3 regions of the Rummeliibacillus sp. G93 genome follow, and region 1 is predicted to be linked to each of the others. Evidence: riboswitches for the same ligand, from Rfam matches in the RefSeq annotation. Region 1 holds a riboswitch; each other region holds the start of a gene.
What was found. Region 1 has a riboswitch for S-adenosylmethionine ahead of metA (homoserine O-acetyltransferase MetA). Riboswitches for the same ligand answer to the same signal wherever they lie in the genome.
Positions count from the first base shown of each region.

Region 1 (10,171 bases):
ACAAATTTTCATGATATCTAAACTGTAGATAGACACTAGTTTGTGTTTGTCTGCAGTCTTTTTTATGAATGAATTATTACTTATTAGCTTCCTATAGAAATTCTTCTATTGTATAGATGTTGCATAATCTAATATTTCTTGAAAAAGAATATTCCATTCGCTATGATACGCTGAAACCTCCTCAGGATTTATAAATATTCGTTGTGTAGATTCATACTTTCCTTCAAACGGAAGTAGACTTGTTATTTCCATTTTGTAAAATACCTGAAATCCTATTTGGGGATATGGGCTGTCATCTGTCCATGCAGGATTTTCACTATGGTCAACAATAATGTATCCTAACAAAGTACACTCCCCATCAATATAAGCTTCTTCCCTCGCCTCCCGCTTAAAGCATTCCTCTGGTGTTTCACCAGCTTCAATATGTCCACCAGGAATATCCCATCCTCTATGTTTTAAATCAACCAACAAAAAATTATCATCGTAAAAGCAAAAACCATGTACACTTGTAATTTCATTAATTAAGGGAAGTAAGCAGTCTTTTTTTCCAAGTTAATTTAACTCTAGCTTCTCCCCACTCTGCATAGGTAGTTGTCATATTTCACCTCCAAAAAACAATTCCAACAAACGTTTTTAAAATATACTGAATATTATAATTTGTATATTATCATATACTATTATAAAAAGTATTATGTATTTCTATTTTGAGAAAAAACAAGGAAACCTTAGCTAAGGTTTCCTTTTCAATTATAACTTTGTGTTTTACTTTAATCTACGCTTGACGATTTCATCGATCATTTTTTCAAGCAATGCATGTTTTGCTCTGCTTCTTCCCAAGGAACAGCATACCCCTTGCCTCTCGCGCAAAATATGCTGTATGATGAATATTCCGGATCAGCGTCTTTTCGATAATTAATTCTTTCAATGGTGTCTTCAGGATTATGACATTGATCAAACCCGTAAAAATTCAATGTTATTGCACCTTTGCCATTTGTATATGCAGCAAATACAGTACTATAATCCATAAACGTAGAGACAGGTACCCTTCCTTCCAAAATAGCTTGATTACCATTCATAATCGGCGCTTCAAAAGTACCGCTTGCCTGCTGAACATCTGTCATCATTCGTCCGATATGAACTTGGTCTGTCTTCATTTTAAAGAAATAGTATGGTTCTAATAATTGAATACTCGCTTTTTCGAGTCCTTGCCGTATTGCACGAAAAGTGGCCTCACGAAAATCCCCACCCTCTGTATGTTTTTCATGTGCACGCCCCGTCAGTAATGTAAATTTGACATCTGTTAGAGGGAAGCCTGTTAAAAGTCCATTATGCGGCCTCTCAAAAATATGGTGTTCGATTAAACGCTGATGCCCGGTAGATAAATCATCATCATGGCATCTATTTTCAAATAATATGCCTGCACCTCTCTCGGCTGCCTCCATCAGAAGATGTACTTCTGCATAATGTTTTAACGGCTCAAAATGACCGTACCCAGTTACAGTATTACTGATTGTTTCCATGTATAAAACTTGGGGGCTTTCAAAATGGATATCGAGAGAAAAACGCTGTTTTGCTACTTCTTTCAGTACTTCAAGTTGAATAGCTCCCATGACATGAACACGGATTTCTTGAAATCTCTCTATCCATCTGACTTCTAAAGAAGGATCTTCTGCTTCTAATAATCTAAAGCATGCTAATACGTCCTTAATATGATCAGTCCCATCATTCACAACAGTAGATTGCAATGTTGGTATGAGTTCAAAAGGCATTTGCGCAATGCTCTTTGTTCCAACGACATCTCCAATATTTGCATTTGAAATGCCAGTCACTGCAAATATTTCTCCTGCTTGCACTTCTTTAACTACCTTATAATCATTCCCATTGTAAAGCCTAATTTCGGTTACTTTTTCAGGGGTTCCACCTAGTTCAAGTACATCTCGAACCGATAACTTTCCTGCTTGTGCTTTCATAAATGTAATTCTTTGCTTTTTATCATCATGGCGGATTTTAAACACATTCGCTGAAAATGGCAGTGCCTCATCATAGCTGGTTCTCGCTAAAAGCATAATTTGCTCAAAGAATTCGGTAATTCCTTCATCTTTTAAGGCAGAGCCAAAAGCACAGGGAAAAGCCTTTCCTTCTATCATCATCTTTTGAAAAGCTTTCTTTACATCCCCTTCAAGCAGAGATTGGTTGAAATATTTTTCAAGTATTTCTTCATCTCTCTCTGCTACCCATTCAATCAGTTGATCTGATACTCTACCATTTGTAAATTCGTTTGTTATTGGAACAAAGTTCTTTGACAAGTTTTGCCGCAACTCATGTAAAACTGCCTCACCATTTGCTGTATCTGCATCCATTTTATTAATAAAAATAAAGGTGGGGACTTCATGTTTTCTAAGTAAAGACCAAACTGTTTCTGTATGTCCCTGTACACCATCTAAAGCGCTAACAACAAGTATGGCATAATCCATTACAGCGATTGCTCTCTCCATTTCTGGAGAAAAATCGACGTGCCCTGGCGTATCGATAATGGTATATGTATCTTCTCCCATTTCAAGCCTTCCTTGTTCTGCAAAAATCGTAATGCCCCGTTCTCTTTCAATGGCATGATGGTCTAGAAAAGCATTTTGGTGGTCCACCCGACCTCGTTCTTTTATGCTATTAAATTGATATAATAAATTTTCGGATAAGGTGGTTTTTCCAGCATCCACATGCGCTAAAATACCAATAGTCACAAACACATATAATCCTCTTTTCTTGTATCTTCTTTCGTCTATTATAACAAATAGAAAGATAAGCAATAGAGAATGAGAGTTAACCTATGCCCATTCATAAGGTGTTTCTTGATAAACATAGTAGTTAAGCCAGTTTGAGAACAAAAGATGTGTATGCGAACGCCAGGTATTTAACGGCTGATTATTAGGGTTATCGTCTGGATAGTAATTACTCGGTATAGCTATGTCATTACCCCTAGCCAAATCGCGTTTGAATTCTTCACTTAAAGTTTCAGCATCATATTCTAAATGACCTGTTACCATAATCATTTTTTCGTCGTTTGATATAGCAATAAACAAACCTGCTTTTTCTGATTTAGAGAGTACAGATAAATTAGGATGTTCCTCCACTGCGTGTACCGAAACAGAAGTATGGCGTGAATGTGGTGCTACAAACACATCATTAAACCCTCGTATTAGTTTTGCTGTTGACTCCTGAACAGTATGCTGAAAAACACCAAAACATTTTTGATCTAATGAGTATTTATCAATTCCATAATGATAATAAAGCGCTGCTTGCGCTCCCCAGCATATATGAAGTGTTGTCGTGACATTAGTTTTGGACCACTCAAGAATTTCTTTCATCTCTTCCCAGTAATCCACCTCTTCAAAGGCCAACGTCTCAACTGGAGCACCTGTAATAATTAATCCGTCAAAACGAAACTCTTTTACTTCATTAAATGTTTTATAGAATGTATCTAAATGAGATTTGCTAACATTTTTAGAGATATGCGTAGCGGTATGTAAAAATGTAACAGTAACCTGTAATGGTGTATTGCCTAAAAGTCGAAGAAGCTGCAGTTCGGTTTTTTCTTTCTCGGGCATTAGGTTTAAAATAGCAATGTTAAGTGGTCGGATATCCTGTTGATTTGATCTACTTTCATCCATGACAAAAATCTTTTCTTTTTTTAATAATTCCGTTGCCGGCAAATCTTTCGGAATATTAATTGGCATCAAATAACCCCCTTTTCTTTATAAAACAAAAACCCCTTTTCCTTACAAGAAGAAAAGGGGCATTGATATGCGTGCACTCTTATCTTCCAAGATTTAATCTTGCAGGATGTAGCACCTTTCTGCATACACAGAGGTTGCTGAAGCGTCATAGGGCCTTCCCCTCAGCTTCTCTTGATAAGAAATATAAAATTATATTGATCGTAACATGATTATTATAAAAATTCAAATAATTAAAAACTATAAATTAAACTTTTGGATTGATTCAGAAAGTTTGTTATTCAAGTGTGAAAGCTTCTCTGCCGAATTTAAAACTGCTTCAATTGCTGCCAATTGTTCGGAAGAAGAGGCACTTACTTCCTCACAAGCTGCAGCTGATTCTTCAGAAGTGGCTGTCATCTCTTGAATCATGTCTATTACTTCATCTTTATAGCTTGTGATCTTAAATGTGTCATTTGAAATATTATCAATGGCCTCTTCTAACTGTAAAACTAAAGAAGAGATATTGTTAAACAATTCACTAGTAGAATCTACCACAACCAACTGATCTTGAAATTTGTCTTTCGTAGAATGCATTTGTTCAGTGACTATTTTGGATTCTCTTTGCAGAGCCTGTACTGTTTCTCTTACTTCTTCTGTGGCTTTAGCTGTTTGCTCAGCTAATTTTCTTACTTCTTCTGCTACAACTGCAAACCCTTTCCCTTGATCACCAGCTCGAGCTGCTTCGATGCTTGCATTTAAAGCCAACAAATTCGTTTGATTAGAAATATTTCGTATGGTTTCCATTACTGTATCAATAGAGAGTATTTGTTTTTCCAAAGATGCAATTTTTTCCGCCATACTAATTAGATTACTTTCCCAGCTAGAAAAGGCAGCCTGAAATTGTTCCATTTGAGATTGACCTTCTTTGTTAACTCCTTGTGCTTGTTCAGCAATGTCTTGCATTGATATTGTCTTATTCTTTATTTGGTTAATTTGATTACTTAAAGCATTAGCATGTTCAAACGCAAGATCTGACTTTTCAGCTGAGTTACTCACTCCTTTAGCAATCTCTCCGATTGCAGCCGTCACTTCTTCGCTCGAAGCTGTTGTTTCTTCGACAAGCTTGTTAAGTTGCTGAGAGTGGTGGCCTACTTCTTGCGATGTTCCATTTACCACTTGAACAATGGATTTCATGCTGTTTATCATGGAGTTAAAATCATTCGATAGCTGTCCTACTTCATTAGAACCATTATAGGTTGCGGCAACATTTAAATCTCCGCCAGATGCCTTGTCCATTAACTTTCTTAAAACAGCAATAGGTCTAGTAATAGAAGAAATAATAAGAATTAAGACAATAAATAAAAGGGCTAATAATATAATAGAAAAAATAAGAAAGAAGTTTCTTATATCGTGTGCTGCCTGTTCTACTTTTTTCTTTTCATAAACAGCAGCTACCTTCCAATTCAAGTTAGGTAATGTGTTATACACCGTAATCATTTTTTTGCCTTGATTTGATGCTTCCACCACACCAACCTTTTCTTTGTTTACCATCATTTTTTTCACATAGCTGTATCGGCTTAAGCTTTTGCCTTCTTTTGAAGGGTGAACAATAGCTGTCCCATCCTCTGCAATTAATACTGGATAACCGTCAAAACCAAGTTTTCTTTTTGACAATTCTTTCGATAAATCTGAGAGTAGGATATCTGCACCTACAACACCAATTAACTTACCGTTCTTCTCTATTGCTTTAGCTGCAGTAATGGTATATGTTTTGGTGGCTTCATCTAAATAAGGCTTTGTCCAAAAAACATTTTTGGGGTCATTCACAGCATTTGTATACCATTCTCTAGTTGTAGGATCAAAATCATCTCCTAATTCTACAGAAGGCTGGATTTCAAGTTGCTTATCAGGTTTTGCGAAATAAACAGAGGTAGCTCCGTCATAATTATCTAAAAATTCTGAAAGTTTTAGGTTGATTTGTTTCGCAGTTCCCTCAAGCTCTTGATTTGCTGAAAATTGAACAACACCTTTTTCATATCCTTGTAAAAAGTAATCAATAGATGCCGACATCTCTGTTACTATTGCTTTGCTTTGTGAAATAAGATTGTTGTTAGTTTTCTCATTAACAATATATGTACTAAATAGATTTAAAACCACTAGACTAATTAGTACCAATACCATAACTGCACTAATAATTTTCCACTTTATCGTCTTTCCCATCACACTAACTCCTTTCATACTTATTAATTAGAGCAAAGGCTTCTTTTTATAAAGCTTGAAATTAACCTCTATGCGTTAAGAGTATATAGTTTTTATAGGGCCGAATAAACAAAAGCTGCACTATCAAAAACACCCTTAACTTCACTAACAAAACTAAATGATAGTTATTTAGACACATAGACTAACTTCCCCATTAGTATATCAAAAATTATGCAAATATATCTCGTTATTTGTTAAAACTTTTCGAATAAATTAAATTTACTAAAAATAATAAAACTTCATTCATCTGTATCATACTAATTTCATCTGTATTATAGCAGCTTATCGTGATAAAATTATATAAAAATTAAACGGAGTTTAACTAATGAGAGTTCTATTTTTTCTCTCTAGTTTAGCTTCGTTCTATACTCTTTATGAGTGTAAATATAGTAAGCTCATAGAGTGTTAATAAGATTAGGAGTGAATTCAATGAAAATCGAACGTTCATCAAAAATGGCTATGTTTAAAAGAGCCATATTCGGAGATTTAAAAGCTGCCGCAAATAAAAAGGCAGCGATGGGAACGTCTTTAATCGATTTAAGCATCGGCAGTCCTGACCTGCCACCTGACGAAAGAATTCGCCAAGAGCTATCAAAACAAGCAGCTAAATCTGATTCGTATGGCTATACTTTAAGCGGCACAGCGAAGTTTACACAATCTGTTGCTGATTATTATAAACGCAGATCAAATGTGGAATTGAATCCTCAAACGGAGATTCTTCAAACAATGGGATCGCAAGAAGGCTTAATCCATCTACCGATAGCATTTTGCAACCCAGGAGATTATGTACTCACAACAAACCCTGCATATGTAGCATATGATGCAGGTATACATTTGGCTGGAGCAATCCCCTATTATATGCCTCTTTTAGAAGAAAATCAGTTCCTGCCGGATTTCTCCGCAGTACCAGAGGAAATCGCATCTAAGGCCAAATTGCTTATTTTAAACTTGCCAGGTAATCCTGTCCCAGCAAATCCTTCGAAAGAATTTTTCTTGGAAGTGGTTGAATTTGCCAAAAAGTATAATATTATAGTTATTCATGATGCTGCTTACTCTGAGTTTTACTTTGAGGGAGATCGTCCGATAAGCTTTTTGGCTACGCAGGGTGCAAAAGAAGTAGGTATTGAAATTAACTCGCTATCCAAAAGCTTTAGCCTTGCAGGTGCGCGAATTGCATATATCGTAGGGAATGCTGAGATTATCTCTATTTTCCATGAGTTAAAGTCAAATCTCGATTTTGGCACCTTCCAACCAATACAAGATGCAGCATGTGTAGCATTAGATCATGCTGAAGAGATTACTGAAAGATTACGCCGTATCTTTAAAAAACGTCATCAAATCCTAGTTGAAGGACTAGAAGGGCTTGGATGGAATGTTACGCCTTCAAATGGTGGGATGTTTATTTGGGCTAAATATCCTAATCAAGAGCTAAATGATATTGACTTTGTATTTGATACGATAGAGCAAACTGGGGTTGTTCTAGTACCTGGCTCTGTCTTTGGAGAAGCTGGTAAGAATTATGTTCGAATTGCACTTGTGCAAGATGAATCATTGCTTCAAGATGCAATTGGACGGCTTGCAACACTCAATAAAGTGCACGCATAAAAAAACATCCTGCAGATGATACGTTTTCATCAGCAGGATATTTTTATTTTTTACTTCATTTCTCTTCTTCTCTATGTTTTGCCCAATCATCCAGTTCATAATTTAGTGAAGGCTGATCGTTATATTTATTGTAACGTCTTTTGAATAGATAGAATAGATGCGATACGAGTACCTTGAGGACTGCATACCCAGGGATTCCCAAAACCACTCCTGGAACGCCAAATAGCGATCCAGATGTCAGTAATACAAAGATAATTGTTATTGGATGCACATGTAGGGATTTCCCCATTATTTGTGGTGAAATAAATTTCCCTTCCACTAATTGGACAATCGTCCATACAACAGCCAACTTCAGTAACATGATAGGAGCATTGACGACTGCAATGATTGCTGCAGGCGTAATGGCAATAACAGGACCTAAATATGGCACTACGCTTGTCATCATCGCTAATACCCCTAATATAACTGCATACGGTAAGCCAATGATTAGAAATCCAATAGTCACCATTATACCGATGCAAATGGCCACTAGGATTTGTCCTTGTATATAGCTACTAATTTGATGGTCAGCTTCATGCAAAACATGAGCAGTATCTTTTCTCATGCGTGGAGGCAAAAGCTTCAAAAGATAATTCGGTAAATTTTCGCCATCCTTTAAAAGATAGAACAAAATAAATGGAACAGTAACAATTGCCAAGATAATTCCTGTTAAGGTTGATATAAATCCGGTGACTCCGCTAGCTAGACCTGTCCCAATCTCGCTACTCGCATCTTTTACCATTTCATTGAGCTGATTCGAGATATTATTCAACACAGAATTTAAATCAAAATTATATTTTGCAAGTGTTTCACTTAATCTTGAGTCTTCCAAAAGGTGTTGTACAGAATGTACTACCTGCATAAAGTAGCTCGGGAATTCTTGAATCAAATTCATAAATTGTTCTTTTAAAAATGGAAAGATGAGTGTTACAAAGAGAGAGATTAATCCAATTCCTACAATATAAATCAAGAAGATACCGCCCACTTTTGGAACCTTCCACTTTACGAGAATTTTAAGAATCGGCCTCAATAAATAGTAAGCAATCACCGCTAATATAACCGGCAGGACGACTGTTCTTAGAAAAACAACGATCGGATAAAAGATGAAGGATATTCTATCATAAATCCAAATAATACAACCTGCTAATAATAAAGTAATCAAACCAAATAACAAATTTTTACCACCCATAAATTGGATGAAGCGAGTGGTAAAAAATGATTTTTTCTCTGTCTGCAATCAAGATCCCCCTCTTTGCGAGCTTACAATGTCTACAACCATTATAACCCTTTCTAATTACTAAGAATCAAGAAATTTATCTAAGGCTTGCTGGTTTTGCTCAATATTAATATTGAGGACTGAGCCTGCTTGAGGATAATAACCATACTCATAACTATGCTGTACTGGAATAGTTAATCGCGTAATATCTGGATTGCCTCCTTTTATGATAGAAAGCATTAATGCAAGTTCTTGCTGATCTGTTAAATCTGACTGCACATATCCTTGAATAGCGCCTAGTAATTTTGGGTAATTTTTAAAGTTTCTTGGTGACATAGCTTCTTTTTTTAGTGCTTCTAATGCTTTTTGCTGGCGATCAACACGACCGAAATCACCTTTATTATCATGACGGAAACGAGAAAACCCTAGTAATTCCTTACCATTTAGCGTTTGTTCACCTTTCTTTAATGAAACACCAATGTTTTCAGACATATCATGATCAACATATACATTTACACCATTCGGAGCGACGATATCCACTAACTTTTCAAAACTCTTAAAGTCAATTAATGCATAATGGTTAATCTCTACGTCGAACATATTTTGAATCGTCTTTTTTAATAAATCTACTTTTCCTAGATAGTATGCTGTATTTAACTTGTACGATTGATATCCTGGAATGTTTGCATAAATATCACGCATAAATGAGACCATTTTAATTTTGTTTGTATCTTTATTCACTGAAACCAATATCATTGAATCGGTTCTTGAGTTAGCCTCGCCTCTTGAGTCGACGCCAAGCAATAATATATTTTCTACATTTTTTTTAGTCTGTGGATCTCCGTTAAATTTAGCGATTTTCTGTATATCCCCTGATGTTTTCGCTAGATTCAATCCTGCTTTATATTGAGTAAACGCAAATGCTCCTATTGCTATGAGTACTACAACGATAAGTAAGAAAAAGACTCTACCTTTTCTTAATTTCCGTTTCTTGCGTATGTGCTTATGTCTTGTTTCTTTCATAATGCTTCTCCTTCCATTGCTACTTACTTTTCAAAAAGTTATTATATTAACTACATACTAAAGATAGAAAACAATCAAGTATGAATACTATCAATTATAGGGGGCCACAATTATGACAACTACAAAACTTTCCACTGCAACTTTTGCTGGGGGCTGTTTCTGGTGTATGGTAAAACCTTTTGTTGAATGGGATGGCATAGAAAGTGTTGTTTCAGGCTATATGGGCGGCCATTTAGAAAATCCAACATACGAGGACGTAAAAAAAGGCACTTCTGGTCATCTAGAAGTTGTGCAAATTGTATTTGACGAAAGCATCTTC
Region 1 is NZ_CP097314.1:1,706,830-1,717,000, forward strand. It holds partial or broken gene M2M59_RS08470 (NUDIX hydrolase) at 106-598, opposite strand; gene M2M59_RS08475 (GTP-binding protein) at 795-2,744, opposite strand; gene metA (homoserine O-acetyltransferase MetA) at 2,823-3,731, opposite strand; SAM riboswitch class I at 3,808-3,912, opposite strand; gene M2M59_RS08485 (methyl-accepting chemotaxis protein) at 3,969-5,930, opposite strand; gene M2M59_RS08490 (aminotransferase class I/II-fold pyridoxal phosphate-dependent enzyme) at 6,399-7,574, shown strand; gene M2M59_RS08495 (AI-2E family transporter) at 7,630-8,850, opposite strand; gene M2M59_RS08500 (LCP family protein) at 8,911-9,852, opposite strand; gene msrA (peptide-methionine (S)-S-oxide reductase MsrA) at 9,965-10,171, shown strand, end outside.

Region 2 (10,171 bases), 970 kb from region 1:
TGCATACCATGTCACAAACAAATACATGCCCTTTATACAAATAGCGAAATTGCAGCTCGATTATCCACATTATCAGAATTACGTGCAGATCCAGCGATAAGACGTTTCATCAAATGGATTCGAAAGCAGCCCTCTAGCAAGATGGTGAGGAATAAAAAGGTGAACCGGAGAAAATAGAGGAGCATGCTGTTTTGAGTAGAACAGCATGCTTTTGTTATGACTTGATGTGGTATCAAAGCTCCACATCTTCTGGATCAAACCATTCACCAGTAAGCAAATCAAGTGCATTTCCTGCATCATGGATTTCAAAATATGAAGGAATGCCAATTTCTTTACCGTTCGCTTGGTTGAAGCATTGATAAACCCAACGACCGATTTCTGCAATACAGGCTTCTTCCACACCCTCTTTTTCATAGAACTCTTCTAATGTATCTGACCACTCTTCCTCCAACCATTCATCTACTAAAAATTCATCAAGTAAATCGACTGAACCCGCGAAACCTTCATCTACCTCTTCTTCAAAAACCTCATCAAACATATCTTCTCGAGTAGATAAACTGAAGTAGAGAGTAGGTTCACCTATACTACTTTCTATAAATATTGCGTTTACCTCTTCCGCAAAATTCATCTCTATTAAACTGCCTATTTTCTCCACCAATTCATTTGTCTTTTTAGACAAATTGGAACGAATCATCTCTAAATAGTTTTCTACACCGTATTCCATATAATCACCCCTTAAAAAGTATATAATTAGTATAACATTCCAATTATGGATGTAAAATGTATGGTGCTAGAGCTATTTGTTAAACAAGTTATACTATTATGATTTAGTCCATTAATATACCTCTTATAGCAGTGTTAATAGTGTTTTTACGGTGATTTAAATTATCTTTTCTTTTTCCTTTGTCTGTTTCAAGCAAAGCAGACGAAAACACCGCAAGTAAAAAAGTCTTCTTATAATAATTGCTCAATGTGTCTCAGATCGTTATTTTCTAATAAAAACAGCGACAAACACTAGATTAATAGTGCTTGCCACTGTTTGAAATATTTCCAAGATTTCATTTTAAAAACGTTTAGTAGATTTGCTTTGTATAAACTACTTACCCTTTTCCCACAGGCTCTCGCTTCACAAAAAGTGATAAAATAAGCCCGATGATTGTAAGGGCAAGGATAAAGATGTACGCATGTTTTGTTCCTTCTGCCATTAATTCACCTGGTGTAGCGTTCGGGAATTTCTCCATATGCAATGTTTGGCCATTTACCAATAATGTAATTGCCAACGCTGTACCGATACCACCAGCAATTTGTTGTAATGTGCTCATGACTGCGGCACCATCACCATATAATTTGCGAGGTAATTGATTTAATCCATTTGTTTGCGCAGGCATGATAATCATGGAAATACCGATGAAAAAGATAGAATGTGCCAAAATTACTTGCCAAATTGGTGTATCTGCAGAGATTGTAAAAACAAAAAGTAAGCTTGAAATAAACGCTAAAAGATACCCAAGTGGCAAAAATTTCTTTGCACCATACTTATCAAATAGCTTTCCTACAAAAGGAGAACAAAAAGCGTTCAGGGCACTACCAGGTAAAAGAATCATCCCAGCTACTGTCGCACTAAATAATAAAGATCCTTTTAGATACATTGGTAATAAAATGGCTGATGATAATATGAGAAGCATACCACTGAATAATAACAACGCTCCTAATGTAAACATCGGGAATTTAAACACTCTCAAATTAATCATTGGCTGCTTCATTTTCATTTGACGGATACTAAATAATATAATGGACACGGCACCTACAATAAATGGTGCATATACCGAAACGGAGTTAAATGATTTTTCCGCAATATTACTTAAACTATACATCAAACCGCCAAATCCAAGTGTGGATAACAGGATAGAAAGCAAATCAATAGAAGGTTTTGTAATCTTGGATACATTATCAATCTGTTTAAGCCCGATAATAATTAAAGCTACATAAAAGATAAGACTTATCCAGAAGATATAAGCCCAATCCAACGAATCAACAATAAGACCAGCTAAAACAGGGCCAACAGCAGGTGCTGTTGTAATGACAAGTCCCATTAATCCCATCACAGCTCCACGTTTATAGATAGGGAAAATAAGTAAAATAACATTCATCATTAATGGTAAAATAATGCCCGTTCCAAGAGCTTGCACGATACGACCAATTAGTAAAACTGTAAAACTAGGTGCTACTGCAGCTAAAATTGTTCCTACAATAGAGAAGGTTAATGAACCGACTACTAATTGTTTTGTTGTAAACCATTGAATGAGTAGGGATGAAACAGGTACGAGAATACCAATTGTTAATAGATAGCCCGTCGTAAGCCACTGGGCAGTCGTTGGTGACACACTAAAATCTGACATAATATTAGTTAGTGCCATATTCAAGGCGGTCTCACTAAAGAGTCCGATAAATGCGGCAAACATAAGTACAGAAGCCATAGCTTTAGGGCTACGTACTGGCACAACTTGAGATGAAGACATAAAATACTCCTTTCTTTCATGAAAATAATTAGACCGGTCTATATAATTTTACGATAAATAAAGTCCCTTTTTACTGAGACAGTAGTAAAGGGATCATCTTATTCACGTGATGTAATGGCTCACTCGATTTTTTTGTAAAACATAGCGTAACGCCTCCTTCAATTAAGGCACTAATTGTTTCACTAATCAAACAAGCACGATCTTCACTATAGCCACTCGATTTTAATTTATCGTAAAAAAGTTTTTCCCAAATTATAAAGGTTTCTTCACAGGCCTGGCGTAAATTCTCATTGACAAATACAGTTTCCATCGCGAGCAATCCGAGTGGGACGTTTTTAAATTGTGTTTTTCGTTCTATGTCTTTAAATCTTTCCGCAATAGTTCCAATATGATATTGAAATGCTTCGACTGGGTCATCATAAGTGGCAAGATTTTCATTAATTACTGTTGAAATCGTCTTTGCAGATAAATTAATCGCTTCAATCGCTAATTGCTCCTTACCATTAGGGAAATGATAATATAACGAACCTTTAGGCGCTCCACTCTCTTTAAGTATTTCACTTAACCCTGTAGCATGATAACCTTTCAAATGAAAAAGCAAGGTAGCTGCTTCTAAGATTTTCTCACGGGATGTTTCTTTACTAGACATAGATCATACCTCCATCAAATTATAACGAACGGTCTATATAATAATAAAAGTGTCGTTTGGTGTTGTCAATCTAAATTTATTACTATGTAAAAGCAATCTAAAGGTGAACTCCTCCCAATTAACGAGTATGTGCATTGCTATTTTTATGTCAAACAGCTAATATAGAAAACCAAAAGCAGAACAGGTTAACAGAACTAAAAATAACAAGGGGGAATTGTATGAGAGAAATAACTTTATCAAACGGAAAGACTGTAAAAGTTGAATGTTTAAGCTGTGCATTAACTAGTGGACTTATTGAGCCAGATGGTGGTGTTGTTATTGAAACTGCCCATTTTCATGCCCATCAAGATGTTGCATATCCAATAAAAGGACTAATCATATTAGCTTCTAAACGCCATATTAAATGCTTTGATGAATTAAATGAAGCAGAAAAATTGGATTACATAAACTTACTAACAAAGATAAGAAAAGCCCAAAGGGAAGTGTTAGGTATAGAATATGTTTATTACTTTTACAATGAAGACACAACTCACCATTTTCATACCTGGATGGTTCCAAGGTATGAATGGATGTATCAATTTGGACGTTCAGTAGAATCTGTCAGACTTGTTCTACTTCATGCACGTAACCACATGAATAGCGAGGAAAATATTAAGGAAGTAATGTATGCAATTCATGCTTTGGGTAAAGAATTGAATAAGTAATATAATATAAAAAATTATCTTAAGATTGTTATCCAGATAAGTGATAACAATCTCTTTTGATTTCTATAGAAATTCCAATCTAATCTCACTCCCATTCCGACTCTCCTCCTCATAAAACTCCATCACTTCTACCGTAAACCGATCTAGTATTCTATCTAGCTTTTTATACATATAGCCAAAGGGATTGGTGATGAACTGCCTTTTAGTTTGCTGAATAGTTTCTTTGAAGGCTGTAAAGCTGATATCTTCGAGCTGTTGTTTGCGGACTTGGTAGATTTCCCATTCCAGCAAGGGTTTTAGTTGCTTGTACACGACATCCACAAATTTCTTTGTTTCTGAGGTGTTGCCAGTGGTTGATAAAAGATAATGAAAAATTCTATTACGCAAAGATGTATTTAACATCGGGTATGTATGTTTACCGTATTGATGTTTAGGATTAGAAGATAAAGATGGTTCCTGTTCCAGTTGCGCTGCTTCAACCTTACTCTCACAAGGAGTTTCAGCTTCTTCTTGATGTGCCACGGCCAATGTGTCATCACAAGGTAAAATAGAAAAGATGTTGGCGCCTTTGATGCCATTCATCTTTTTTGTTTGGATGCGTTTGATAATCTGAAACTCTTCTAAACGTTTGAGCGTGCGGAAAACAGTTCGGACAGAAATGCCTAAAGCACCTGCAATTGTTTGTGCCTTTAAGTGGCAGGCACCTGGATAATCCAATGCATGCGAAGCCATTTTATAAAGAACGGCCTTATCGGATGGGGTCAAATTGTAGTAATGCTTGCGGATGTGTTGTTCCACTTGCTCGTCCATTTCTTGTATAGTTGTAAAAGATGTATAAGGTGCTAAATATTCAAAACGTGCCATGTTTTCTCCTTCTTTCAGCTTTTATATAGTAAATAGATGAAAGTAGGGAAAAGGGGACATAAAATAAAAAATATTTTTGTTTACAATATAAAGAAGAATGTACAACAATTTATTGTACACTCCTCAATTTAATGTGTGAGATGTGAATTTATTTTAGATAAGATGATAATCTGAATGGGATGAGATGGTATTTGAATGAATGGGTTGACATTGTTTACACATTTTCTTAAATGTTTTGTGCAAGAGCGTTATCACGACCACGTATTTTATTAGATACTGCTTTAATTCTTACAAAATCATTCACTACATATTGAATGCGATTAGATAATGCTTCTACAGTAGCAACTATTTTTGTTTTCGCTAGAGCATCTTGTTTGCCGTGCTGTTTACCGCTCTTTTGTTATTGTGTATCTCACACATTAGTATTCTATGAAGTAAACGGTTTTTGATCTGTACTCATGTCCGTGATTCTTAAAATACTTTGAATTGGTTTACCACTATTACAGAAAAAAACTCGCCGATTGCGGCGAGTTTTTCTTTTTTAATTCAAGCATGTTATTCAATAGTATGTTTCATGGCATTATACATATTGGCTACGTGCTCATCTGACTTATCTCGTGGCATGCGGAGTCGTTCAACGGAAGAGCCGTACCCGATTTCTTGTTCGCCTTCTTGTAAGCCTTTGAAAATGCCATCTGCAAATTCGTCTAATGGCTCTCCATTTGTATGCAGTCCGGCACCGCCTAGGTCTGTGTTGACTGCTGGAGGGGCAACTTCAATCACTTCTACACCTGTTTCGGCAAGTTGGTGACGTAAGCTCATCGTAAAGGAGTGGAATGCTGCTTTTGTAGCTGAATAGATTGGCGCGATAACCATCGGGGTAAAAGCTAACCCAGATGTAATGTTAATAAAAGTGGCTTCTTCTTTTTTAGCGAAATAGGGTGCAAAAAGCATCGTTATATGGAATGGCGCTTCAATGTTGGTCGTAATTTCTTGATTGAAATAAGCCCAATCGTTCTTTGCATCTGCTTTTAATATGTTAAAACGTTGTTGCATTCCTGCGTTGTTCACTAACACATTCACTTCGGGATAGTTTTCTGTTACCCATTCGAATAGGGAAATGCGCTCAAATTCACTGCTTACATCGCTTTGATGAATGATCAGCTCTGGAAATTTTTCTTTTGCCTGCTGAAGAACATTTTCTCTCCGTCCTGTAACGATCACTTTGTTTCCTGCTTTTAAAAATCTTTCTGCAAAAGCTAAGCCAATTCCAGAACTTCCGCCTGTGATAAGGATTGTATTTCCTGAAAGTTTCAATGTTATTCCTCTTTTCTAATAGCATGTGGTTCTGATAAAAATACAGGATGCTGTACTGACAATTTTTCAGTAGCCCATGGTAGTATATCCTAATACTACCCACTAACTATAGGGATTAACATCGTTCAAATGCTTAGAAATAATCATAAACCTCCTTTTCTTATTAACTTAGTTAGGATTAATGGCATAATCTATTGACAATGGTTCATATTATGGGTAATATTCATTTTAATTTGAAATTTCAAAAATCAAATAATTCAATCTATCCAGAGAGGTGGAGGGACATGGCCCTTTGAAACCTCAGCAACAGGTTCTGCTAATGTAGTAGAATACTGTGCTAATTCCATCAGGCATATAGCTTGGAAGATAGGAGAAGACAAACTTGTTTTGTTAAAAGTCTCTTTCCCTATCTCGGGAGGAGACTTTTTTATTTGTTATAAATAGCTGGGGAAAAGGAGTGGAGAAATGAAGTACGGATTTTGGTTGCCTATTTTTGGTGGTTGGTTGAGAAATGTAGAGGAAGAAAATATGCCACCCACGTATGAGTATGCGAAAACAATCATTCAATCAGCAGAAAAGTGGGGATATGATACAACATTAATCGCGGAACTATACTTAAATGATATTAAAGGCACTGACAAAGATTCGTTAGAGGCATGGTCTACGGCGACAGCTTTGGCAGCAGTAACAGAAAAAATTGAGATCATGGCAGCAGTTCGCCCCGTATTTCATAATCCTGCTGTAACTGCGAAAATGGCGGCAACTATTGACCATATTAGCAAGGGGCGTTTCACATTAAATGTAGTTTCGGGTTGGTGGGCTGAGGAGGCGAAGCAATATGGCGGCGATTTTACTGAACATGACCAGCGCTATGATAGAACGGCAGAGTTTATTGAAATTTTGAAAGGCTTATGGACGGAAGATACATTTTCATATCAGGGGAAGTTTTATCAAATAGATCAGGCAAAGCTTTCGCCTAAACCAGTGCAACGTCCTCATCCGATTTTATATGCTGGCGGTGAAAGTGAAAAAGGCAAACAAATCATTTCATCATTGTGTGATGCTTATGTCATTCATGGTCATACAGTGGAGGAAGCGAAGGCTAAGATTTCTGATATGAAGACGCGTAGAGAAGAAGCTGGTCGTGAGCCCTTTAAAACCATTGGAATGGCAGCCTATGTGATTTGCCGTGATACGGAGGAAGAAGCGCAGGAAGAGTTAAAACGAATTACAACGGTGAGCAATCTAAGTGGATATGCAGGCTTTAAAGACTTTACATCTAAGTCAGAGCTTGAACATCAAATTCAGTTACAGGATTATTCAGTATCTAATCGCGGAATCCGACCGAATTTAGTTGGCACACCTGAGCACATTGCAAATCAAATTATAGCCTTTGAGGAAGCTGGAGTTGATTTACTATTATTACAATGTTCTCCACAGCTAGAGGAACTAGGACGCTTTTCGAAACAGGTTATGCCGAAAGTGGAAGAATTAAAATCCACAATCATAGAAAACAAAAGCAGGGGGCAGGAATATCATGTCTAAAATATACGTAATTCATGAGAATAGTGAATGGACAGAACATCTATTTAAAAGATTAGAAGAGTTAGAACTTCCTTATGAAGATTGGAATCTTGTAAGAGGGACAGTTGATCTTACGTCTGTTCCACCTGAAGGGATTTTTTACAATCGCATGAGTGCTTCATCTCATACACGAGGCAACCGCTTTGCTCCAGAGTTAACAAGTGCTGTTCTCTCTTGGTTGGAGCACCATGGCAGAGTAGTGATCAATGGAAGCCGTGCCCTTCAGCTAGAGGTAAGTAAGGTCTTACAGTACTTAGAACTAGAGAAGTACGGCATCAAAACACCGAAAACAATTGCTGCAGTAGGAAGAGAAGAAATTCTTAAAGCAGCGGAGGAATTTGGCACAAAGAAATTTATAACAAAGCATAACCGAGCTGGAAAAGGGCTTGGGGTACAGCTTTTTACGTCTGTAGATGCTCTGCAAAACTATATTGATAGTGATAGCTTTGAGGAACCAGTCGATGGAATTACATTGCTGCAGGAATATATCGAGTCTCCTGAGGCTTTTATTACACGTAGTGAATTTATTGGTGGAAAGTATTTTTATGCTGTTCGGGTGGACACTTCTGAAGGCTTTGAATTATGTCCTGCCGATGCATGTGCAATTGATGATCTTTTCTGCCCTGTTGGAGAAGAAAGCGCCAAACCTGCAAAATTCCAGATTAGAGAAGGGTTTGAACATCCTATTTTTGAGAAATATGAACGTCTGCTAGCAGCCAATGATATTAAAATCGTGGGTATAGAGTTTATCCAAGATAAAGAGGGCCAAATTTACACATATGATATTAACACGAATACCAATTACAACAGTGAAGCGGAAGCCAACGGAGATATTTATGGAATGCTTGAAATTGCTAAGTATTTAGGTGGAGAGCTTAAAAAATTGGAAGTGACTGTTTAGGTAGCGAGTTAATCTTGGCTTGCGTATGGCCAAATCAATTGGACAATAAAAAACGGCTGAGGCCGTTTTTTTTTTGCTTTTTCAAAGCAAAACAATTGCAGTACAAGATTTAAACGGCACTAATTTAGTAGCTTTGCGAGGACAACGCTTTTTCTGTGGGATTGTCTGAAGTAAACATTTTTAGAAGAAGTTAAATCAATATAAAAGTGCAGGTTTCTTAAACTGATTTTGATTATATGATGTTTTAGTATATTTTCAATGGATTTATAAACTATTGTTTGAATATCTTGCGCATGTTATGAAAATAACCGGGTTTTTTCCATAGCTGACATTGTATAATGAACGTATTATTATTCCAGCTCACAGTATGACAGGGAGGAGTTGCTATGCGAAAGATAACCGAGCTACTCAAAAAACCGTGGTTTCTAGGGAGTATAGTTGTTCTGTTCGTGGGCGCGATCTTATGGAACATCCCTATTGAGAAAAGAAAGTATGGGATTTCCCAAAGCGGTTTAGTAACAGACTACACGGGCCTTCTTCCTGAACGTGTTGAAAAGGTCGTGACTGCGGAAAACCGAAATGATTTGCAAAGGATTGTAAAAGAGGCAAATAAGAACGGCCAGAAGATCTCAATTGCTGGGTTGCAGCATTCGCAAGGGGGTCATACATATTATAAAGATGGTGTTGTTCTCGACATGCGGACTTTCAACAGGATACTAGAAATTAACAAGCAGGAAAAAAAGATTCGAGTAGAAGCAGGAGCTACTTGGGAAAATGTCCAAGAGGCAATACTCCCATATGGTTTAGCCTTGAAAGTGACACAGTCTCAGTCCATTTTTACAATTGGCGGTTCCCTTTCAGTAAATGCACATGGGCGGGATATCCGCTTCGGTCCTTTAGCAGAAACAGTCAAAGAAATGACGTTATTAACCCCAAAAGGTGAAATAAAGAAAATTACTCGGGATGATCCAGGTGAATGGATGAAGTACGTATTTGGCGGATATGGATTATTCGGTGTAATTTTAGATGTAACATTAGAATTGACGGAAGATGATCTATACACCATCCATACACAAAAGTTGAAGACTAGCGAGTATGAATCCTATTTCAATCGATTAATGAATCAAAATAATACAGCAATGCATTATGCCCGAGTGAGTGTGGCGCCAAGCTCCTTTTTAGACGAAATGTATGTCATCGATTATAACTACACTGGTAAACAGGCGCAGAAAACTTTACTCAAAAAAGAACAAGGTGTCCGTCTATCCAAACTCGCCCTTGATTTGGGACGAAGAGGCGGTACTTTAGAGGATTTATTTTGGAAATCACAAAAAATATATATCAGTTCACTTGATGGAAAAGAGATTACGCGGAATAACGCCATGCGCTCGGAATCTACATTCATGGAATATACGAAGCCTGGTCGGGTGGAAGTGCTTCAAGAATTCTTTGTACCAGTTCAAGCCTACGAAGACTATATAAATGAGTTAAAGCAGGTTATTCCAATGAACGACAAAAAAGAGGATTTCAAAGTTCATAACATTACGGTTCGATATGCGGCGAATGACAACTTAACGTCGTTGAATTACGCCAAAGAAGATATGTTTGGTCTTGTAGTACTAATACAGCATGG
Region 2 is NZ_CP097314.1:2,678,520-2,688,690, reverse strand. It holds gene M2M59_RS13525 (HNH nuclease-like protein HlpB) at 1-177, shown strand, start outside; gene M2M59_RS13520 (hypothetical protein) at 233-724, opposite strand; gene M2M59_RS13515 (MDR family MFS transporter) at 1,101-2,519, opposite strand; gene M2M59_RS13510 (TetR/AcrR family transcriptional regulator) at 2,590-3,168, opposite strand; gene M2M59_RS13505 (HIT family protein) at 3,387-3,872, shown strand; gene M2M59_RS13500 (helix-turn-helix domain-containing protein) at 3,936-4,736, opposite strand; gene M2M59_RS13495 (SDR family oxidoreductase) at 5,292-6,053, opposite strand; SAM riboswitch class I at 6,313-6,426, shown strand; gene M2M59_RS13490 (LLM class flavin-dependent oxidoreductase) at 6,519-7,598, shown strand; gene M2M59_RS13485 (ATP-grasp domain-containing protein) at 7,591-8,538, shown strand; gene M2M59_RS13480 (FAD-binding oxidoreductase) at 8,925-10,171, shown strand, end outside.
Region 2: another riboswitch for S-adenosylmethionine. It lies ahead of M2M59_RS13490 (LLM class flavin-dependent oxidoreductase); the one in region 1 lies ahead of metA (homoserine O-acetyltransferase MetA).

Region 3 (10,171 bases), 630 kb from region 1:
TATAAAAGTCAGATTTTTTCATTGCGAAAATTCAATAAATAGTCTAAAATAAATGACAGATAAGGAAGTTTTATTTTTTTTGATTATAAAATGAATGAGTATTCATTCAAAAGGGGAAAGGGAGGATTCGCTCATGGCTTATCATATTAGAAAAGCGGCTGTTATTGGTTCGGGGGTAATGGGGTCAGGCATTGCGGCTCATTTAGCCAATGTTGGCATTCCTACATTATTGCTTGATATCGTGCCAAGAGAGCTTACAAAAGAAGAAGGAGCAAAGGGGCTAACATTAGACCAACCAGCAGTCCGCAATCGATTTGCTTCTACAGCTGTACAAAAGCTGTTAAAACAAAAGCCAGCGCCACTAACTTCAAAAAAGAACCTTCAATTAATTTCAGTCGGCAATATAGAAGATGATTTATCAGCATTAAGCGAGGTTGACTGGGTCATTGAAGTTGTCGTTGAAAACTTAGCAATCAAAAAAGATTTATATAAAAAAGTCGATGAAGCCAGAAAACAAGGCAGCATCATCAGTTCCAATACATCAGGCATCAGCATCAATGCAATGGCAGAGGGGCGCTCAGAGGACTTCAAACAACATTTCCTTGGTACACACTTCTTCAATCCGCCACGCTACTTAAAATTGCTTGAGGTGATACCAGCACAGGATACATTGCCGGAAGTCGTTTCATTTATGAAGGAATTCGGTGAAGACCGCTTAGGCAAAGGCGTTGTTATTGCGAAGGATACGCCTAACTTTGTCGGCAACCGTATCGGTACATACGGCTTAATGAAAACCTTGCAAGTCATGAAGGAAAAAGGATATTCAGTGGGTGAGGTTGATTCGGTAACTGGTACATTAATCGGCCGTCCGAAATCGGCTACTCTTCGCACACTAGATGTTGTGGGGTTAGATACATTCGTCCATGTGGCGAACAACGTACACGAAAACACAACAGGGGAAGAACAAAAAGTATTCGAAGTGCCTTCTTATCTGCAACAAATGGTTGAAAAAGGCTGGTTAGGCGCTAAATCAGGCCAAGGCTTCTTTGTGAAAAAAGGTAAAGAAATCTTAGAGCTGAACTTAGACACATTTGAATACGAGCCTGTGAAGAAGCTAAAAACTCCTTCTATTGAAATGGCGAAGCAACAAAAAGGTTTGGCAGCTAAAGTAAAAACATTAACTTATGCAAATGACCGTACAGGTGAATTGTTATGGAGTGTCTTTGCTCCAACCTTAGTCTATTCCGCAGAATTAGTAGGCGAAATCGCTGATGATATTGTGGCTATCGACAATGCAATGAAATGGGGCTTTGGCTGGTCACAGGGACCATTCGAAATGTGGGATGCCATCGGCGTAGCAGAGTCAGTAGAGAAAATGAAAGCGGAAGGCTACGAAATCCCTTCATTTGTAAAATCTCTATTAGATGCAGGTTATACAACGTTCTATTCAGAGATTGATGGAGACTTAGCATACTTTGACGGCCAGGAATACAAATTATTGCCCGTTAATGAAAAATCAATCGATCTAAAACGCTACAAGAAAAAACACGGCGTTCTGAAAAGTAATTCTGGCGCTAGTTTAATAGATTTTGGCGAGGGCGTATTGTTGTTAGAATTCCATTCCAAGTCAAATGCGCTTGGTCTCGATATTATGCAAATCTTAAATCACGGATTAGATCTTCTAAATCAATCAGATCAGTACAAAGGGATGGTCATTGGGAACCAAGGCAAAAACTTCTCAGTTGGCGCAAATCTGGCAATGATTTTAATGGAAGCTCAAGACGACAACTTGTTTGAACTTGATTATATTGTGAATACATTCCAACAAGGAACGCTTCGCATCAAGTATTCAGAAAAACCGATTGTAGTAGCTCCATTCGGCATGACGCTTGGCGGCGGAAGTGAAGTTTGCTTACCGGCACCTCATATTCAAGCAACGATGGAAACATACATGGGCTTAGTGGAAGCAGGCGTTGGGTTAATTCCTGGCGGTGGCGGAAACAAAGAGCTATATATCAAGCATCTAAAAGGATTGCCAAAAGGCGTGGATGTTGATTTACAAGCGATCGCATCAAAAGTATTCGAAACAATTGCAATGGCTAAAACTTCAACTTCTGGCGAAGAGGCAAGAGAAAACAATTTCTTAGATTTCGCAGATGGCATTAGCGTGAATGCTGATCACCAATTATATGATGCAAAACAAGCTGTATTGGCGATGGCAGAAGCAGGCTACACAGCACCGATTCGCGAAAAAGTACCGGTGACAGGTAAACCGGGCTATGCGACATTGCTGCTAGGTGCTCAAAACCTATTGCAGTCAGGTTATATCAGTGAACATGATCTCTATATTGCTAAAAAATTGGCTTATGTTCTATCCGGCGGAAATGTCCCATACGGTACATTGGTGGATGAACAGTACCTGTTGAATTTGGAAAGAGAGGCATTTATCAGCCTTGTAAGTCATCCAAAATCACAAGCGAGAATGCAATATATGTTAATGAAAGGCAAACCGCTGCGTAACTAATCGTTACCATGCACGAAGGGGGAAAACACATGCGTGAAGCCGTAATAGTAGCAGGTGCGAGAACACCGATCGGAAAAGCAAAGAAAGGGTCTTTAGCAACTGTAAGACCCGATGATTTAGGCGCATTAGTAGTGAAAGAAACTTTGAAGCGTTCGGGATACGAAGGTCCAATAGATGACTTAATTATAGGCTGTGCGATGCCGGAAGCAGAACAAGGAATGAATGTTGCTCGCATGGTAGGTGCACTGGCAGGGCTTCCTGATACAACGCCGGCCGTGACCGTCAACCGTTTTTGTTCTTCTGGATTGCAGTCGATTGCTTACGCAGCTGAACGAATTATGCTTGGCCATGCAACAGCAATCATTGCAGGCGGTACGGAGTCGATGAGCATGGTGCCAATGATGGGGCATGTCATTCGACCAAATCTTAAACTAGCAGAAGAGGCGCCAGAGTATTATATGAGCATGGGCCATACTGCGGAAGAAGTAGCTAAGAAATACGAAGTCAGCCGAGAAGATCAAGATGCATTTGCTGTACGCTCACATGAAAGAGCTGCAAAAGCTATTGCTGAAGGCAAATTTGCAGATGAAATTGTGCCGGTTGAAGTAGAGCAGCACTATGTAGATGAAAATAATAAACCGCAAGTCAAAACATTTACCTTTGATAAGGATGAAGGTGTTCGTGTTGGGACGTCTGCTGAAACATTAGCCAAATTACGCCCTGCATTTTCTATTAAAGGGTCAGTAACAGCTGGTAATGCTTCGCAAACATCAGATGGAGCTGGGGCTGTGCTAGTCATGGACCGTGAAGAAGCAGAAAAGCAAGGCCTAAAGCCAATGGCAAAATTTCTAGGCTTCGCAGTAGGTGGAGTGCCTCCTGAAGTTATGGGGATTGGACCGATTGTGGCCGTACCAAAAGCATTGAAGATTGCAGGTTTATCAATAGAGGATATTGATTTATGGGAGATCAATGAAGCGTTTGCTTCACAATCAATCCAAGTCGTTCGTGAATTGGGCATTGATTTAGAAAAGGTAAACGTAAATGGAGGAGCTATTGCTCTTGGTCATCCATTAGGTGCAACAGGCACAGTGCTTACCTTAAAGCTGATTCATGAGTTAAAACGCCAAGGTAAAAAATACGGGGTTGTTACCATGTGTATCGGCGGCGGTATGGGCGCAGCTGGCGTCTTCGAAATATTATAGAGTAGAAATACAACTTGTACTTAAAGAAAAATTTAAATAAAGGGAGAGATTCAGAATGGCAGAAAATACATTAAACCTAATTAAAGGCGGCAGTTTTTTAACAGAGGATCTGGAAGCAAATCGTGTATTCACTCCGGAAGATTTCACTGATGAACAAAAAATGATTGCTAAAACAACAGAAGACTATGTTCACAATGAAGTACTACCTGTTGTGGAAAATCTAGAAAATCATGAATTTGAACATTCCGTGCGTTTATTAAAGCAAGCTGGCGAATTAGGCTTGTTGGCAGCCGATGTACCAGAAGAATATGAAGGCCTTGGTCTTGATAAGATTTCATCTGCGTTAATTGCAGAAAAAATGGCACGAGTAGGCGGCTTCTCAATTACACATGGTGCACATGTAGGAATTGGTTCACTGCCAATCGTATTATTCGGCAATGAGGACCAAAAGCAAAAATACTTGCCAAAACTAGCTTCTGGCGCATTGATTGCTGCTTATGCATTAACAGAACCAGGATCAGGCTCTGACGCATTGGGTGCTAAAACAACTGCCAAGTTAAACGAAGAAGGAACTCATTACATTCTGAACGGTGAAAAACAATGGATTACAAACGCTGGTTTTGCTGATGTATTTGTTGTATATGCAAAAGTAGATGGCGATAAATTCTCAGCATTCATTGTTGAGCGCAACTACCCTGGCGTATCAACAGGCGCAGAAGAAAAGAAAATGGGGATCAAGTCTTCTTCAACTCGTACTCTAATTTTAGAAGATGCGAAAGTGCCTGTTGAAAACTTGCTTGGTGAAGTAGGACGCGGCCATGTGATCGCATTCAACATTTTAAATATCGGCCGTTACAAATTGGGCGTAGGTTCAATTGGTGCTTCAAAACGCGCGCTTGAATTGGCAATCGCTTATACAAACCAACGCCAACAATTTGGCACACCAATCTCTTCCTTTAACTTAACAAAAGAAAAATTATCGACAATGGCTTCAAGATTGTATGCATCAGAATCGCTAATTTACCGTACAGTTGGTTACTTTGAAGAACGCATGAGCCACTTAAGCCCTGAAGAACAAAAAGACGGCAAAAAAGTAGCTGCAGCAATCGCAGAATATGCAATCGAATGTTCAATCAATAAAGTATTTGGTTCTGAAACATTAGATTATATCGCGGATGAAGCTGTTCAATTGCATGGTGGTTATGGTTATATGCAAGAATACGAAGTAGAACGCATCTACCGTGACTCACGTATCAACCGTATCTTTGAAGGTACGAATGAGATTAACAGATTGATTGTACCAGGCACATTTGTGAAAAAAGCGATGAAAGGCGAACTACCTTTATTGCAACAAGCACAAAGCCTGCAAGCTGAATTATTGTCAATGATGCCAGAAGAAATCGGTGATGAGCCATTAGCACAAGAAAAACACCTTGTAAAAATGGCGAAGAAAATTGCCCTATTGGCTGCAGGTACAGCAGTACAACGCTTTGGTGCAAAATTAGAGCAAGAACAAGAAGTACTTGTGAATATTGCCAATATCGCGAACCAGCTATTTGCAATGGAATCTGTTGTATTACGTTCTGAAAAAGCGCTTAGCCGTGATGGATTTGATAAAGCGGCACAAAAAGTTTTGTATACAGAAATCTTCTGCCAAGAAGCATTTGCTGAAATTGAAAAAGAAGCAAAAGAAACTATTTTGGCATCAGTCGAAGGTGATGAATCACGCATGCTATTATCTGCATTGCGCAAATTAACTCGCTATACACCTTACAACCTGATTTCTAAAAAACGCCATGCATCTGTTAAATTAATCTCAGCTGAAAAATATACAGTCTAATCATAAGTAAATAAACCTTTGGAATCCGGTCATACTAATCATGTGGCCGGATTCCTTGCGTATAAATAAGTGTCGCTCTACAATAGTAGGAGTATTTGTAGAGGAAAGAAGGAATGTTTATGCCAATCAATTTAATACAATATCCTAATTGTACAACCTGCAAAAAAGCGAAAGCTTGGCTGCTGAATCACAATATTCCATTTACGGAGCGTCACATTGTTGAAAGTACGCCTTCTGCGGAAGAAATTAAATCGTTTTGGAAGCTTAGTGGCTTGCCGCTGAAAAAGTTCTTTAACACCTCTGGGAAGAAATATCGTGAACTTGAGCTGAAAGATCGACTAAAGGATATGAGCGAGGAAGACCAGCTTGCATTGCTTGCGTCAGACGGTATGCTTCTAAAGAGACCTATCGTTACAGATGGTCAAAAAATCACCTTAGGTTTTAAAGAAGAAGATTTTGAAAATACATGGAAGTAGCTTATAGAATTGCTTGTTTTTAGATAAGGATTATGTCAAAATTAATATGAATATAAATACATATTTGGAGGGGTAGAAATGAGTAATATTCCAGCAAGTTTGCGTTATTCAGAAGAGCATGAATGGGTGAAAACAGAAGACGGTAAAGTACGCATCGGCATTACAGAGTTCGCACAATCTGAACTTGGCGATATCGTATTCGTAGAACTTCCAGAAGTAGGCGACGAAATCGTAGCAGACGAACCATTTGGTAGTGTTGAATCTGTTAAAACAGTTTCAGAATTATACGCGCCAATCTCAGGTAAAGTAGTTGAAATCAATGGAGAGTTAGAAGACAGCCCTGAATTCGTTAACGAATCACCATATGAAAAAGCATGGATGGTTGTTGTAGAACCTTCAGATTCATCTCAAATCGATGCGCTATTATCTGCTGAACAATACGGCGAATTAATCGAAGAATAATCTTATTCAAGCGCCTCACTATTCTGTGTTGGCGCTTTTTATATCAACTGAGAGTATCGTCTGACTATCCAATGAGGAGGTGCGGGCATTGCCTGATAAAGTGCTTATAGTAGAGGGAAGGCAGGATAAGCTTCAAATAGCACCTCTATTGACAGAAAGCATTCCAATTATATGCACCAATGGAACGATTAGCGCAAGCAAGCTAGAAGAGTTGCTAACCCCTTACGAACAATATGATTTATACACATTATTCGATGAAGATTACTCAGGCGACCGCTTGCGGGCACTGATGAAAAAAGAGTATCCAGAGGCATATCATTTGCGTACACTCTCCTTATATAGACAGGTAGAAACGACTCCAAGAAAATATTTGGCAAGGGTCTTATTAGCAGCAGATTTCGAAATTGACCCTGCTTATTTTATAGAATAGGGATGATCCAATCGATGCAAGAATGGTCAATTGAAGAATGGGAAAACACGAAAAAAAGCGGCCAATTGTGCGCTTTTTATCTCTATACGCCCATGTGTGGTACATGCATGGTTGCCTCTAAAATGATGGAGGTCATCCAACAAACATTCCCACAAATCCCAATGGGTAAAATCAATTTGAATTATGCTGAAGAACTGGCATATGAATATCAGGTGGAAAGTGTTCCTTGCCTGTTAATCGCTGAAGATGGCGAAGTGCATGACAAAATATACGCTTTTCAGTCTGTGTCATATTTGTTTGAAAAGTTTCAAAAAAAGGATTGACGAACAAAATTCAGCATGGTAAAGTAACTAGCATAACCTAATTAAATATTGCGTTGCTCTTATTAAGAGAGGTGGAGGGAAGTGCCCTATGAAGCCCGGCAACCGTCACAGTTTGTGATATGGTGCCAATTCACACAAAGTGTAAACTTTGGAAGATGAGAGAACGGTTTTCGTATAAATACAATACGTAAGGCCTTTCTGTTTATCTTTAACAGAAAGGCCTTATTTTTTTTGATGAAAGGGGTTTGGCTATGATTCTCTTAAAGAATGTACTAAAAAAATATAAAACAGCAAGTGGATCCCTTACAGCTGTCCAAGATGCCAATTTGACGATCAGAAAAGGTGAAATATTTGGAATTATCGGTTACAGCGGTGCTGGTAAGAGTACAATGATTCGTTTATTAAACGGGTTGGAAAAACCGACTTCAGGCACCGTACAAGTGAGCGGGTACGATATATCCACCATTAAGGGAAAAGAACTGAGACAGGCAAGACAGAAGATCAGCATGATATTCCAGCATTTCAACCTGCTATGGTCGCGGACTGTGGAAGAAAATATCGCCTTCCCTCTTGAAATAGCGGGCGTTGGAAAAGAGGCACGCCAAAAGCGAGTAAGCGAATTAGTTGAAATGGTTGGCTTAAAGGGAAGAGAGAAAGCCTATCCAGCCCAATTGTCAGGTGGGCAAAAACAGCGCGTAGGAATTGCAAGGGCATTAGCCAATAATCCAGAAGTGTTGCTTTGTGACGAAGCAACCTCAGCGCTCGATCCGGAAACAACAGATGCTATCCTAGATTTGCTTTTAGACATTAATGAAAAGCTGGGCATTACAGTTGTGCTTATCACACACGAAATGCATGTTATACGCAAAATCTGTCATCGAGTGGCCGTGATGGAGGCTGGGCAAATCGTTGAGCAAGGCAATGTTCTAGAGGTGTTCCAATCGCCAAAAGCAGAAATTACAAAAAAATTCGTTTCTCAGGTAACAGAATCAGCAGAACATAAAGAATCGATTTCGCAAATGTTGGATGATCCAAACAGCCAATTAATTCAGCTGACATTTGTCGGCAAGAAAGCTGAGCAGCCAGTGATTTCGCATTTGATTCGCACATTCGATGTGGATGTAAATATTGTGCACGGAAATATTTCCGCTACCAAAAGCGGTCCATACGGCACACTGATCGTTCGCATTGCAGGCAATGAAGAAAATATAAATAAAGCCATTCAATACTTAGATGGGGAAGACGTTAAATCGGAGGTGATCCAACATGCTAACTAAGTTATTTCCAAATGTGGATTGGCTAGCAATGTGGGAAGCAACACAGGAAACTATTTATATGACAGTAGTCTCAACTGTGTTCACCTTTGTCATAGGGCTTCTATTAGGGATTATCCTATTTTTGAGCAGTCCGAATCAATTATGGGCAAATAAGCTAGTCAATTGGCTGACAGGATCAGTCGTGAATATTTTCCGCTCTATTCCATTTATTATTCTGGTGATCCTCCTTATCCCGTTTACTAAAATGCTATTGGGAACGCTTCGGGGAGCGAATGCAGCATTGCCGGCATTAATTATCGGCGCTGCTCCATTCTATGCAAGACTGGTATTGATTTCTTTCCGGGAGATTGATAAAGGGGTCATTGAGGCAGTCCGATCTATGGGCGCTAAAACAAGTACATTAATCTGGAAGGTCTTAATCCCAGAATCATGGCCAGCTTTGATATCTGGTATTACAGTGACAGCTGTAGCATTAGTCGGTTATACAGCAATGGCGGGCATCATTGGAGCAGGTGGCCTTGGCGACTTAGCCTTTTTAGATGGCTTCCAACGTAGCCGTACAGACGTCGTATTCGTTGCCACGGTGTTTATATTAATCATCGTGTTTGTTATCCAAATAGTGGGTGACTTTATTACAGCAAGACTTGATAAACGATAATTTGGTTGAACCGTTCAGACGTTCACATAAAACGAAAGGGAGTTATGAAAAATGAAGAAACTTGTAGCAGGAATTCTTACCGCATCATTGGCACTTAGCCTAGCAGCATGCGGAAACAAAGACAAAGCAGGATCAGACAAAGAATTGGTAGTGGGTGCATCTAATACGCCTCATGCCATCATTTTGGAAAAAGCGAAGCCAATTCTTAAAAAAGAAGGCATTGATTTGAAGATTGAAAAATATCAAGATTATGTGTTGCCAAACAAAGATTTAGATAATGGTGATCTTGATGCTAACTACTTCCAACACATTCCGTATCTTGAAGAGCAAATGAAAGATAATAACTATGATTTTGCGATTGCCGGCAAGATTCACATCGAACCAATCGGCGTCTATTCACAAAAATATAAATCACTTGATAAGTTGCCAGATGGAGCGACTATTCTAATTTCCAACTCTGTGACTGACCAAGGTCGTACACTTCAATTGCTTCAAGCAAACAAGTTGATTACGCTTAAAAAAGGTGTAGATCCTACTAAAGCAGTCATTAAAGATATTGATGAAAATCCGAAACACTTAAAAATCGATGGCGGCACTGCACCTGAAATGCTAGTGCAAATGTACAAAAACGGAGAAGGCGATGCAGTTGTCATCAACTCTAATTTCGCTATTGATGCTGGTTTAGTCCCAACAAAAGACGCTATTGCTATTGAAAGCTCTGATTCACCATATGTAAACGTAGTAGCAGTGAAGAAGAAAAATAAAGACAACAAAGCAGTGAAAAAACTAGTAGATGCCCTGCATTCAAAAGAAATCCAAGACTTCATTACGAAAGAATGGAAAGGGTCAGTTGTACCGGTTTCTAAATAAAACAAAAAGGTGTAAGCATTTAATGCTTACACCTTTTTTATAATTTAAATTGCGACAGCCGTGAGAATAGTTGGCATACAAAGTCTAAAAAGATTTTTTCAGAAGGGGC
Region 3 is NZ_CP097314.1:2,335,148-2,345,318, reverse strand. It holds gene M2M59_RS11780 (3-hydroxyacyl-CoA dehydrogenase/enoyl-CoA hydratase family protein) at 134-2,524, shown strand; gene M2M59_RS11775 (acetyl-CoA C-acetyltransferase) at 2,554-3,726, shown strand; gene M2M59_RS11770 (acyl-CoA dehydrogenase FadE) at 3,782-5,566, shown strand; gene M2M59_RS11765 (arsenate reductase family protein) at 5,686-6,042, shown strand; gene gcvH (glycine cleavage system protein GcvH) at 6,121-6,504, shown strand; gene M2M59_RS11755 (toprim domain-containing protein) at 6,593-6,934, shown strand; gene M2M59_RS11750 (thioredoxin family protein) at 6,949-7,257, shown strand; SAM riboswitch class I at 7,314-7,419, shown strand; gene M2M59_RS11745 (methionine ABC transporter ATP-binding protein) at 7,509-8,534, shown strand; gene M2M59_RS11740 (methionine ABC transporter permease) at 8,524-9,192, shown strand; gene M2M59_RS11735 (MetQ/NlpA family ABC transporter substrate-binding protein) at 9,244-10,062, shown strand; gene M2M59_RS11730 (glutamate biosynthesis transcriptional regulator GltC) at 10,100-10,171, opposite strand, start outside.
Region 3: another riboswitch for S-adenosylmethionine. It lies ahead of M2M59_RS11745 (methionine ABC transporter ATP-binding protein); the one in region 1 lies ahead of metA (homoserine O-acetyltransferase MetA).